4 regions of the Serratia sp. 2723 genome follow, and region 3 is predicted to be linked to each of the others. Evidence: predicted binding sites of a transcription regulator. Region 3 holds the regulator's gene; each other region holds the start of a gene.
What was found. The regulator PurR, encoded in region 3, represses purine synthesis genes. The targets are predictions, from matches to a motif close to CANGCAAACGTTTGCNTG.
Positions count from the first base shown of each region.

Region 1: glyA (serine hydroxymethyltransferase) is a predicted target of PurR. The motif match lies at 1,955-1,972, and genes of this name have one in related genera.
Region 2: ABIE29_RS21335 (NCS2 family permease) is a predicted target of PurR. The motif match lies at 1,671-1,688, and genes of this name have one in related genera.
Region 4: purL (phosphoribosylformylglycinamidine synthase) is a predicted target of PurR. The motif match lies at 1,994-2,011, and genes of this name have one in related genera.

Region 1 is NZ_JBNDIN010000009.1:56,678-59,837, reverse strand. Features, by position in the region: gene ABIE29_RS14865 (3-phenylpropionate MFS transporter) at 1-309, opposite strand, end outside; gene glyA (serine hydroxymethyltransferase) at 469-1,722, opposite strand; gene hmpA (NO-inducible flavohemoprotein) at 2,191-3,160, shown strand, end outside.
Region 2 is NZ_JBNDIN010000018.1:62,349-65,508, reverse strand. Features, by position in the region: gene ABIE29_RS21350 (lipocalin-like domain-containing protein) at 1-319, shown strand, start outside; gene ABIE29_RS21345 (glutathione S-transferase family protein) at 316-984, shown strand; gene ABIE29_RS21340 (VOC family protein) at 1,031-1,438, shown strand; gene ABIE29_RS21335 (NCS2 family permease) at 1,827-3,160, shown strand, end outside.
Region 3 is NZ_JBNDIN010000005.1:225,553-228,712, reverse strand. Features, by position in the region: gene punC (purine nucleoside transporter PunC) at 1-248, opposite strand, end outside; gene punR (DNA-binding transcriptional activator PunR) at 374-1,303, shown strand; gene purR (HTH-type transcriptional repressor PurR) at 1,341-2,366, opposite strand; gene ABIE29_RS09940 (YnhF family membrane protein) at 2,691-2,780, shown strand; gene sodB (superoxide dismutase [Fe]) at 2,840-3,160, opposite strand, start outside.
Region 4 is NZ_JBNDIN010000009.1:18,990-22,149, reverse strand. Features, by position in the region: gene purL (phosphoribosylformylglycinamidine synthase) at 1-1,900, opposite strand, end outside; gene mltF (membrane-bound lytic murein transglycosylase MltF) at 2,176-3,160, shown strand, end outside.

The DNA of each region.
Region 1 (3,160 bases), on a different contig from region 3:
AAAACCGGCGATCACCAGCATCAGCCAGGCCCAGCCATTACCGAAACAGAAGCCGACGGCAAACGCCAGGGAGAGCAATGCCAACAAACGCAACGCAGTGATTAAATAAGAGGGATCTTTAACGCGAGGAGCAATCAGCAGGCTACCCAGGAAGCGCGCTACCAGGCCAGCGCCGAGCAAGATACCGATGGTTTCAGGCGGTATGCCCTCACCTTTTAACCAAACGCTCCAAAACGGTAGATAGATGCCATAGGAAAAGAAGTACGTGAAATAACTGAGAGCGAGCCAACGCGTTGATTGCAGAACCATGATCCCTCCAAGATGAGGGCAATACTTTGACAGAGCTCACACCTTGCAGCAATCTTCATTCATGCTCAAAGGGCTAGAGTGCAAAGTAGTTCACAGTTTCGCTGCAACAAAGCGAAAAAACCCGCCGAGGCGGGTTTATCTGCAAACCAATCGAAGTACTTAGGCGTAAACCGGGAAGCGAGCGCAAATATCCAGCACTTTCTTCTTGGTACGTTCGATGGTGGCTTCGTCGTTCAGGTTGTCCAGCACATCACAGATCCAGCCAGCCAGTTCACGCACTTCGGCTTCTTTAAAGCCACGGCGAGTCACCGCTGGGGTACCCAGACGGATGCCAGAAGTCACAAACGGGCTCTTCGGATCGTTTGGCACGCTGTTCTTGTTAACGGTGATGTTGGCACGGCCCAACGCGGCATCGGCTTCTTTACCGGTCAGGTTCTTATCTACCAGATCCAGCAGGAACAGGTGGTTGTAGGTGCCGCCGGAAACCACTTTGTAACCGCGCTCCAGGAACACTTTCACCATCGCTTTGGCGTTATCGGCCACTTGCTGCTGGTAAACCTTGAACTCAGGCTCCATCGCTTCTTTCAACGCTACCGCTTTACCCGCGATCACGTGCATCAACGGACCACCCTGGCCACCAGGGAAGACGGCTGAGTTCAGCTTCTTATACAGCTCTTCATCACCACCTTTGGCCAGGATCAGGCCACCACGCGGACCCGCCAGCGTTTTGTGGGTGGTGGTGGTCACGACGTGGGCATGAGGAACCGGGTTCGGGTAAACGCCAGCGGCAATCAGGCCCGCCACGTGTGCCATATCCACGAACAGATAAGCGCCGATGCTGTCAGCGATTTCACGCATTTTGGCCCAATCAACCACACCGGAGAAGGCCGAGAAGCCGCCGATGATCATTTTTGGTTTGTGGGTCTGCGCCTGTTTGGCCAGATCGTTATAGTCAATCTGCCCGGTTTCGTCGATGCCGTAAGGCACCACGTTATACAGCTTACCGGACAGGTTCACCGGTGAACCGTGCGTCAGGTGGCCGCCGTGTGCCAGGTTCATCCCCAGGATGGTGTCACCCGGCTGCAGCAGTGCGGTATAAACGGCAAAGTTAGCCTGGGAACCTGAGTGCGGCTGCACGTTGGCATAGTCGGCACCAAACAACTCTTTGGCACGGTCAATCGCCAGTTGCTCAACGATATCAACGTATTCGCAACCGCCGTAGTAACGCTTGCCCGGATAGCCTTCTGCGTATTTGTTGGTCAGTTGGGAACCCTGGGCCTGCATCACGCGCGGGCTGGTATAGTTCTCAGACGCAATCAGCTCAATGTGCTCTTCCTGACGCACTACTTCCTGCTCCATTGCATGCCACAGTTCGGCATCATAATCAGCAATGTTCATTTCACGCTTTAACATCCGGCATCTCCTGACTGAAATCAGCTAGCTTTCCCCTATGGATTTCAAGCTGCAGCTAGGCGACAAGCTATCTCATCCCCAGGAGCTTACTTTTCGTAAGTGACTGGGGTGTGATAGTGCAGGTAACAACGCTGCAGCTTGAAAGACGACGGGGATAATTTTACCCATATGGGTTCTGGACCACAGTGTAAACCGTTTCGGCCTGTCGAAGATAGGTCTTGACAGAGGTTTTTACGCAAACGATTGGCATCAGGTGGCGTAAGGCTTTGAACCCTTAAAGGCCGCCTTTTGGCAATGGAGTTTTACTCATCAACAAAATGCGCTTTTTTCATGTTCTGTGAAGGCGATCGACGGTTAACAACCCCGTAACAACAACAGGGATATTTACAAGCATGGGAGAATTTTATAAGATGTATTTAAAATACATCTATTAAATAAGCACCACAACGTCTGCCAAGGAGCCTCACCATGCTGGATAGTCAAACCATCGCCACCGTTAAATCTACCATCCCCCTGTTAGCCGAAACCGGCCCCAAACTGACCGCCCACTTCTACGATCGCATGTTTGCCCATAATCCTGAATTGAAAGATATTTTCAATATGAGCAACCAGCGTAACGGCGATCAGCGCCAGGCGTTGTTCGACGCTATCTGCGCTTACGCCAGCAATCTGGAAAACCTGGCCGCCCTGCTGCCTGCGGTAGAACGCATTGCCCAGAAGCACGCCAGCTTCAATATCCAGCCCGATCAGTATCAGATTGTCGGCCAGCACCTGTTAGCCACGTTGGACGAAATGTTCAGCCCTGGCCAGGAAGTGCTCGATGCCTGGGGAAAAGCCTACGGGGTACTGGCTAACGTGTTTATTCAGCGTGAAGGCCAGATCTATCAGCAAACGGAAAAGAGTGACGGCGGCTGGCGTGATTTACGTGCCTTCCGCATCGTGAAAAAACAGCCGCAGAGCGAAGTCATATCCAGTTTTGTATTGGCACCGGTAGACGGTGGCCGCGTGGCCGATTATCAGCCGGGCCAGTATCTGGCGGTCTATATTAACGATGACAGCCTGCAACATCAGGAGATCCGCCAGTATTCACTCACCACCGCATCGAACGGGGAATATTACCGTATCGCGGTAAAACGTGAGGAACAGGGCGCCGTTTCCAACTTCCTGCATCAGCAGGCCAAAGAAGGCGATATTATTCATCTCGCGGCACCACACGGCGATTTCTTCCTGCAGGTGGAACCTACTACACCGGTGGCATTAATCTCGGCAGGCGTTGGCCAAACGCCAATGCTGGGGATGCTTAACACCCTGCACAACCATCAGCATCCGGCCAACATCCACTGGCTGCATGCTGCAGAAAACGGCTCAGTGCATGCTTTTGCCGACGAGGTGGCGGATATCGCCGGGCGCATGCCTAATCTGAGCCGTCATGTCTGGT
Region 2 (3,160 bases), on a different contig from region 3:
GCAGCTCTATAGCGCAATGCGGCCAAGGTTTGCCTCGGAGGATTTGGCCCAGGGCAACGATCGAGAGATCCGCTCCGCCTTTGTGAATATGCTTTGTTACTTTGGCCGCTACCGGATTGATGAAGATAAACAGTGCGTCATTCATCAGGTCGAGGGCAGTTCATTCCCCAATTGGTTGGGTAGCCAGCAGATCCGCTTCTACAGTTTCATTGACGATAAACTCACATTACGCACCGTGCCGTTGCAGCTGGGTAACAGCGTGCAGATTGGCGAGTTGGTGTGGCAACGGGTCGGGGCTGTCGAGGGAGAGAATCCATGATTATCGTGCATCACCTGAACAACTCGCGGTCACAGCGCATCTTGTGGTTTCTGGAGGAGCTCGGTGTTCCCTATCAGGTTCTGCGTTATCAACGCGATAAAATCACCATGTTGGCACCGCCCGAATTGAAAAAAATCCACCCATTGGGCAAATCGCCGGTAGTGGTAGACGGCGATCTGACGCTGGCGGAGTCGGGCGCCATTATCGAATACCTGCAGGAAGCCTATGACGCACAAGGGTTATTCATTCCCACGGATTTCCACGCCCGCCAAGAGTATCGCTATTGGTTGCACTATGCCGAAGGATCGTTGATGCCGCTGCTGGTAATGAAACTGGTGTTTAGCCGTTTAGGACACCCGCCGATCCCATGGGTGATACGCCCGGTTGCCGGGGCGATAGGTAAAGGGGTACAGAAAGAGTATCTGGATAAGCAGATTGCGACGCATCGCGATTATCTGGAGCAACACCTGAATAAAAACACCTGGTTTGTGGGTAATGAATTCAGTGCAGCGGATATCCAGATGAGTTTCCCGGTGGAGGCGCTAGCTGGGCGAGGCGGGCTGGAGGGGTGTCCGAAACTGCAAGACTATCTGCAACGTATTCACGCGCGTCCTGCGTATCAGCGGGCTCTGGAACAGGGTGGGCCGTTTAGCGTGCTGGGATGAAGGCTTGAACTATACTCGATAGGGTCACTTTCATAGGAGGTAGCCCATGGCTACGCAAATTTTTGTTAACCTGCCCGTCAGCAATTTGCCCGCTTCTATCGAGTTCTTCCGCAAACTGGGGTTTATCTTCAACCCGCAGTTTACCGATGACACTGCCGCCTGCATGGTCGTGAGTGAGAGTATTTACGTGATGTTGCTGACTCACGAGAAATTCCAACTGTTTACCCCCAATCCCGTCAGCGATGCCAATAAAGCGACGGAAGTGCTGATTTGCCTGTCGCAACCCAGCCGTGTTGCGGTAGATGCGTTGGTACGCAAAGCCATTGCCGCCGGAGGCAATACTTATAATCAACCACAGGATTACGGCACTATGTATGGTCATGGCTTCCAGGATTTGGATGGTCATATCTGGGAGTTGATGTACATGGATGAGCAGGCGATGCAGTCGCAATAATCTTGTCCGCCCCAAGCTGTTGGGGCGAACTCTCCCCTTCAGACCGTAATGTGATAAACCTCACATCTTCAACAATGCGCGTTGCCAATGCGTTTTCGCATAAATTGTCGCGATCTTTAGTTGATCAGACGGCATAGAAGGCTAGATAATCGTTTGCCTTGAAAATCCCTCCCAGTAGCGTTTGGGTTTTTTGGGGACAAGACCACCATAAATCACCCGCTGCATGCGATGAGAGTTAAACGTTTGCCTTTTACACGGCGTCTGTTGCCGCGTTCCTGAAGGGTAAGGAAGCGAACGTGACGGAAACGGTTTCGTAATGACCATGCATCAGTGGGATAACAAGCCATTTCATCCAGGCTGGCAGCAATGAAAAACAGGGGACAGCAACATGTCGAATTCTCAAGCAAATAACGCCGTGACACCCAAAGGCGGGCTTGATGCGTATTTTAAACTTACAGCACGGGGTACCAATGTGCGTCAGGAAGTGGTGGCAGGATTAACCACCTTCCTGGCGATGGTCTACTCGGTGATCGTGGTTCCCAGCATGCTGGGTAAAGCCGGTTTTCCACCGACTGCGGTATTCGTTGCCACCTGCCTGGTTGCCGGTTTGGGATCGTTGCTGATGGGATTGTGGGCCAACCTGCCGATGGCGATTGGCTGCGCCATTTCACTGACGGCGTTCACCGCCTTTAGTCTGGTGCTGGGCCAGCACATCAGCATTCCCGTGGCGCTGGGCGCCGTATTCCTGATGGGGATCCTGTTTACCATCATCTCGATTACGGGTATCCGCTCCTGGATCCTGCGTAATCTGCCAATGGGAGTGGCACACGGCACCGGTATAGGTATCGGTCTGTTCCTGCTGCTGATCGCGGCTAACGGTGTCGGCCTGGTGGTGAAAAATCCGTTGGATGGCTTGCCGGTAGCGCTGGGGGCCTTTACCTCGTTTCCGGTGGTGATGACGTTAATCGGGTTGGCGGTGATCTTCGGCCTGGAAAAGCTGCGCGTACCTGGTGGCATCTTGCTGGTGATTATCGCCATTTCGGTTATCGGCCTGATTTTTGATCCGGCGGTGAAATATCAAGGGCTGTTCGCCATGCCTAGTTTGGCGGGGCCAGATGGTAAATCGCTGATCTTCAGCCTGGATATCATGGGGGCCTTACAACCGGTGGTGTTGCCAAGCGTGTTGGCATTGGTAATGACTGCGGTATTCGACGCCACGGGCACCATCCGTGCGGTGGCCGGGCAGGCCAATCTGCTGGATAAAGATGGCCAGATTATTAACGGTGGCAAAGCGCTGACCTCTGATTCCCTGAGCAGCATCTTCTCCGGGCTGGTTGGGGCTGCTCCTGCCGCAGTTTATATCGAATCTGCCGCGGGTACGGCGGCGGGCGGTAAAACCGGCCTGACGGCTACCGTGGTAGGGCTGTTGTTCCTGCTGATCCTGTTCCTGTCGCCGCTGTCCTATCTGGTACCGGTGTACGCTACCGCTCCAGCTCTGATGTATGTTGGCCTGCTGATGCTGAGCAACGTCACCAAGCTGGATTTCGACGACTTTGTTGACGCTATGGCCGGTTTGCTGTGCGCGGTGTTTATCGTGCTGACCTGTAACATCGTGACCGGCATCATGCTGGGCTTCAGCTCGCTGGTGATTGGCCGCGTGTTCTCTGGCGAATGGCGCAGGCTGAACATCGGTACCGTGTTAATTGCGGTGGCGCTGGTGGC
Region 3 (3,160 bases):
CCGACGGCGAACAGCGCCAGGCCAATCAATAACACGGGCTTACGGCCAATACGGTCGGACAGTGGTCCCCACAGCAATTGGGCGAAGGCAAAGCCCGCCAGGAAGATACTCAGACTGGCGCTGATCGCCCCAGCGGAGATTTGCAGATCCTGCTGCATTGCTCCAAAAGCGGGCAGGTACATATCGGTAGCCAGATAGCCCAACATACTCAGGCCGGCCAGATAGAACATAAATCCAAAATTTCGCATTGCTATTTCTCGTTAAAATTATGTTGTCGCAGGTTTTGAAGCGCCGGCAAGTGTATACGGCTGGATCTCTGCTTGTGAAACGGTAATATTTGCAAGATGCTGTTAAAAAATTTGAAGGCAAGATTATGTGGTCTGAATATTCACTCGATGTGGTAGATGCGGTAGCGCGGACCGGTAGTTTCAGCGCGGCGGCACAGGAGTTGCACCGAGTTCCTTCTGCGGTGAGTTATACGGTACGCCAACTGGAGCAATGGCTGGCTGTGCCGCTGTTTGAGCGCCGTCACCGCGATGTGGAGCTGACGCCGGCGGGGGCGCTGTTTATTAAAGAAGCGCGGGTTGTTATCAAAAAAATGCTCGATACTCGACGACAGTGCCAGCAGGTGGCCAACGGTTGGCGTGGGCAACTGAGGATTGCGGTCGATCTGATCGTCAAACCCCAGCGTAGTCGCCAATTGGTGCTGGATTTTTATCGCCATTTCCCCGATGTGGAGCTGATGGTGCAACCGGAAGTTTTCAACGGCGTATGGGATGCGCTGGTGGATGACCGAGCTGAGATGGCCATTGGTGCAACGCGGGCGGTGCCGGTAGGCAGCGGTTTTGCCTTTCGCGATATGGGTTTTATGAATTGGCTCTGTGTAGTGCATGCCAAACATCCGCTGGCCGCCTTGCAAGGAAAGCTGCGCGACGATCAGCTTCGCCCTTATCCCTCGTTGCTGTTGGAAGATACTTCGCGCAATTTACCCAAGCGGGTGACCTGGTCGCTGGACAACCAGCGGCGGCTGACCGTGCCGGACTGGGTTTCGGCGGTAGATTGTTTGCGTGCCGGGCTGTGTGTGGGTATGGTGCCCGCGCATCGGGTATTGCCGTTGGTACAAAGTGGCGAACTGGTGGTGTTACCACTGGATGAACCTTTCCCGCCCAGTGCCTGCTGCCTGACCTGGCAGCAAAATGCCCAGTCTCCGGCTATGGCCTGGCTGTTGGACTATCTGGGCGATAGCGAAACGCTCAATCAGGAATGGCTCAGTGAAGAGGAACCGGGGGCAGTGCGTCGCTAATCGGGCGCAGCACAATTTGCAGCGCCCCTACGGAGGGTTAACGGCGGTAATCGACAAAAGGACCATCTGCCACGGAGCGGCGCTCAATGAGTTTTGGATGCACTTCAATCACCTGCGACTCTTCACGCTTGCTGATTATGCGATCCAACAGCATGGTGAAGGCCATCTCGCCCAGGCGTTCTTTCGGCTGGTGAATGGTGGTCAGCGCCGGGGTGAAGTAGCGGGCATTACGCACGTTGTCGTAACCAATAACCGAGATATCCTGCGGTACACGCAACCCCAGCTCATCGGCGGCGCAGATTGCCCCCATAGCCATAATATCACCGCCACAGAAAACGGCGGTTGGGCGATGCTTTTGTGACAAGATTTGATGCATGGCTTTATAGCCGGATTCGGGCTCGAAATCCCCTTGCACGATCCATTCTTCACGCACTTCGATGTTGGCTTCCTTCATGGCTTTCAGAAAGCCCTGATGGCGACCTCCGCCGGTATTACGCGCCAGTTGACCCGGAATGGCACCGATGTCCCGGTGTCCCCGTTCGATCAGGTAGCGACCTGCCAGGTAGCCGCCCTTGAAGGCATTGTCGATAATGGTATCGGTGAAGTCTCCGCGCGCGGTACCCCAATCCATCACCACCATAGGAATATTACGGTAATCTTCCAGCATGCCCAGCAGCTGATCGGGATATTCTGAGCACATGACCAGCAGGCCATCGACGCGTTTTTGCGCCAGCATTGCCAGATAGGCTTGCTGTTTATCCAGGTTATTGTGCGAGTTACACAAGATCAGGGTATAGCCTTTGCTGTAGCAGCTGTTTTCTACCGCTTCGATCACTTCGGCAAAATAGGGGGCCTCACTCGAGGTGGCGAGCAAGCCGATCGATTTGGTGTGGTTGACCTTGAGGCTGCGGGCCACGGCGCTGGGTGAATAGTGCAGCTCTTTGATGGCGGCCCAAACGGCCGTTTTGGTATCTTCGGCGACGAAACGCGTTTTATTGATAACGTGCGATACGGTAGTGGTAGAAACGCCAGCGCGTTTGGCCACATCTTTAATCGTTGCCATGTAAAGAATGACTCCTAAACCTACATGTTACAGCATGTAAGTATGATGTTAATCGTTTGCCTGCGTAGATCCTTTCCCAGATAAGCGAAAACTGAGTTTTTAGTGCTGAAGTCGTAAATCGCTTGAACAGGGAGGGGCAGTTTATCGGTACGCAGTTGTGAACTGCGGATTTTGTCGCATATTGAAGAAAAGTGGAAGAGCTAATCGGTATTTATCCGTGGGGAAATCATAACAAGATTTTCATCACGAACTATGGGAAAATGATTTGACGTATTAACTGTGTGGCTTATGCTCTGGAAAAGCCAATCTGAGAGGGAGTTGTATATGGATACCAATTTGAAGATGTCATTACTCACTACCGTGGGTGCTTTGGCAATGATTATTGCTTTCAGTTTTGTTGCCGCATTGAACTGATCCTCAGCAAAAAACAAAGGCGCAGCTTGTGCCGCGCCTTATTAGCTAGTCACCCGTCGTTAAGCCAGGTTTTTTGCCACGAACGCCCAGTTCACCAACGCCCAGAAGTTTTCCAGGTACTTTGGCCGCGCATTGCGGTAGTCGATATAGTAAGCATGTTCCCACACGTCAACGGTCAATAACGGAACGTCTGCGCCCGTCAGTGGGGTTGCCGCATTCGAGGTGCTGACGATCGCCAGACTGCCGTCCGCCTTTTTCACCAGCCAGGTCCAGCCAGCGCCGAAGTTTTTCACGGCGGCATCGGTGAACTGCTCTTTAAAGGCGGCGAAGGAGCCGAATGACTTGTTGATGGCCTCTGCCACTGCGCCCGTTGGCTCGCC
Region 4 (3,160 bases), on a different contig from region 3:
CAATGGTGATGCCGGCACGCTGCAATGCTTCGCCGCGCGCCTGCTGACGTTTCACGTCGCGGGTCATTTTTGGCGTTTTGCCCAGCAGGACATCTAACGGCATGTCGATCGGCTGATTGTCAAAGTGACGATCGTTGAGCGTCAGATGGCGTTCTTCCGTTGCCTCGCCAATCACCGCGAAAGGTGCGCGCTCACGGCGGCAGATTTCCTCAAAGGTCGCCATCTGCTCAGGCGCTACCGCCATCACATAACGCTCTTGGGATTCGTTACACCACACTTCCAGCGGGCTCATGCCCGGCTCGTCGTTGAGAATGTCACGCAGCTCGAAACGACCGCCGCGGCCACCGTCGCTGACCAGTTCCGGCATCGCGTTCGACAGGCCACCAGCCCCCACATCGTGGATAAACAGGATCGGGTTGCTATCGCCCATCTGCCAGCAGCGGTCGATCACTTCCTGACAGCGGCGTTCCATTTCCGGGTTATCACGCTGTACCGAGGCAAAATCCAGATCGGCGTCAGACTGGCCAGAAGCCATCGACGAAGCCGCCCCGCCGCCCAAACCGATGTTCATCGCCGGGCCACCCAGCACCACCAATTTGGCGCCTACGGTGATTTCACCTTTTTGCACATGATCGGCGCGGATGTTACCCAGGCCGCCTGCCAGCATGATCGGTTTATGGTAGCCACGCAGCTCAACGCCGTTATGGCTATTGACGCGTTCTTCATAAGTACGGAAGTAACCGACCAGCGCCGGGCGACCAAACTCGTTATTGAATGCCGCACCACCCAATGGGCCTTCGGTCATGATATCCAGCGCGGTGACGATGCGATCCGGCTTGCCGAAATCCTGTTCCCAAGGCTGTTCGAACCCCGGAATACGCAGGTTGGAAACAGAGAAACCTACCAGGCCAGCTTTCGGCTTCGCGCCACGGCCGGTTGCGCCTTCGTCGCGGATCTCACCGCCAGAACCGGTCGCAGCACCTGGCCAAGGCGAGATCGCCGTTGGGTGGTTGTGGGTTTCCACCTTCATCAGGATGTGTGCTTCTTCCTGATGATAGTCATACAGGCCGCTTTGCGGTGCGGCAAAGAAGCGCCCCACCGATGAGCCTTCCATCACCGCCGCGTTGTCTTTATAAGCAGAAAGCACGTAGTCCGGCGTCTGCTCAAAGGTATTTTTGATCATTTTGAACAACGACTTCGGTTGCTGTTCGCCGTCGATGATCCAGTCGGCGTTGAAAATCTTGTGGCGGCAATGTTCGGAGTTAGCCTGTGCGAACATGTACAGCTCAATATCCGTTGGGTTGCGTCCCAACTCGGTAAAGGCGGCCAGCAGGTAGTCGATCTCGTCTTGCGCCAGGGCCAGCCCCAGTTTGGTATTGGCCTGTTCCAGCGCGCTGCGGCCTTGCGCCAGAATATCCACCGTCTGATACGGGGCGGGCTGATGATGAGAGAACAGTGTTTCCGCCTGTTGCAGTTCGCTGAATACCGTTTCCATCATGCGATCGTGCAGCAGGGTGGCAAGCTGTTGCCACTGGGCATCGCTCAACGTCGGCGCGGTGACATAAAATGCCAGGCCGCGCTCAAGACGAACTACCTGCGTCAGGCCACAGTTATGGGCGATATCGGTGGCTTTGGAAGACCACGGCGAAATGGTGCCCGGACGCGGCGTCACCAACAGCAGGCGGCCTTGCGGAGCATGTTCAGCGAGAGAAGGGCCGTACTTGAGCAGCCGTTGCAACTTAGCCTGCTCTTCGGCGCTTAGCGGTGCGCTGACATCGGCAAAGTGAACGTACTCGGCATAGATATCAACGATCGGGAGTTGAGCATCCTGGCAGCGGGACAATAGTTTGGTAATACGAAAGGCCGACAAAGCGGGCGAACCACGCAGTATTTCCATAATCAAAGTTCTCTCGTCTTCGAAGCAACTGGGTTCAGCACTTCATTGGGCGCAACAGGGGGAAAACGCGCGCCATTATAGAGAATCCGCGCCGCCGACGAAACCGTTTGCGTAGCTATTATTGATAAAAGCTATTCTCTCGATCAAATTATCATAACGTATCAATAAAGTTGCGCGCTGGCGTAATGTTGCGCAAAATGCCCCGGCACTGGTGATTTAACCATGAAAAAAACCTGATTCCGGCCAACATAAAGCGTGCATCTATTTGAGATAACTATTTGAAACGCCTAAAAATAAATTACTTCCTGATCGGTATTGTGACCCTGCTACTGGCGCTTGCCCTGTGGCCCAATATCGCCTGGCGTGGCGGGCAGGGAGGCCAACTCGAGGCAATCAAATCGCGGGGAGAACTGCGCGTCAGCACGTTGAACTCACCGTTAACCTATTTCACTACTCCACAGGGGCCGAGTGGCCTTGACTATGAGCTGGCAAAAAGCTTTGCCAACTACCTGGGGGTCAAGCTGGTGGTGATCCCACACCAAAACATCAATGATCTGTTTGACGATCTCGATGATGACAATGCCGATCTGCTCGCTGCCGGGCTGATCTACAACCGGGATCGCCTCAGCCGCGCCAGTACCGGCCCGGCATATTATTCCGTTTCCCAGCAGTTGGTTTACCGGCTGGGAACCGCGCGGCCAAAAACCTTTGCCGATATCAAAGGCAAGCTGGCAGTGGCCTCCGGTTCGGCGCACGTCAGCACGTTAAAGCAGCTCAAACAAAGCAAATACCCCGACCTCAGTTGGGAAGCGTCAAGCGATCTGACGTCTAAAGAGCTGCTGGAACAGGTGGCCGATGGCAAACTGGATTACACTATCGGCGATTCCGTGACCATTGCCCTGCTGCAACGCATCCACCCGCAGCTGGCCGTCGCTTTTGACATTACCGATGAAGAACCTGTGACCTGGTACCTGAAGCGCAGCGATGACGATAGCCTGTACGCCGCGCTGCTGGATTTTTATAGTCAGAGGGTAGAAGACGGCACGCTGGCTCGGTTGGAAGAGAAGTATCTGGGGCACGTGGGCAGCTTTGACTACGTCGATACCAAAACTTTCCTTTCCGCCATCGACTCGGTATTGCCCACTTTCCGCTCGCTGTTTGAAAAGTATGCCAGCGAAATTGACTGGAAGCTGCTGGCCGCCATCGCCTATCAGGAATCACACTGGAACCCACAGGCAACCTCCCCCACCGGCGTCCGTGGGC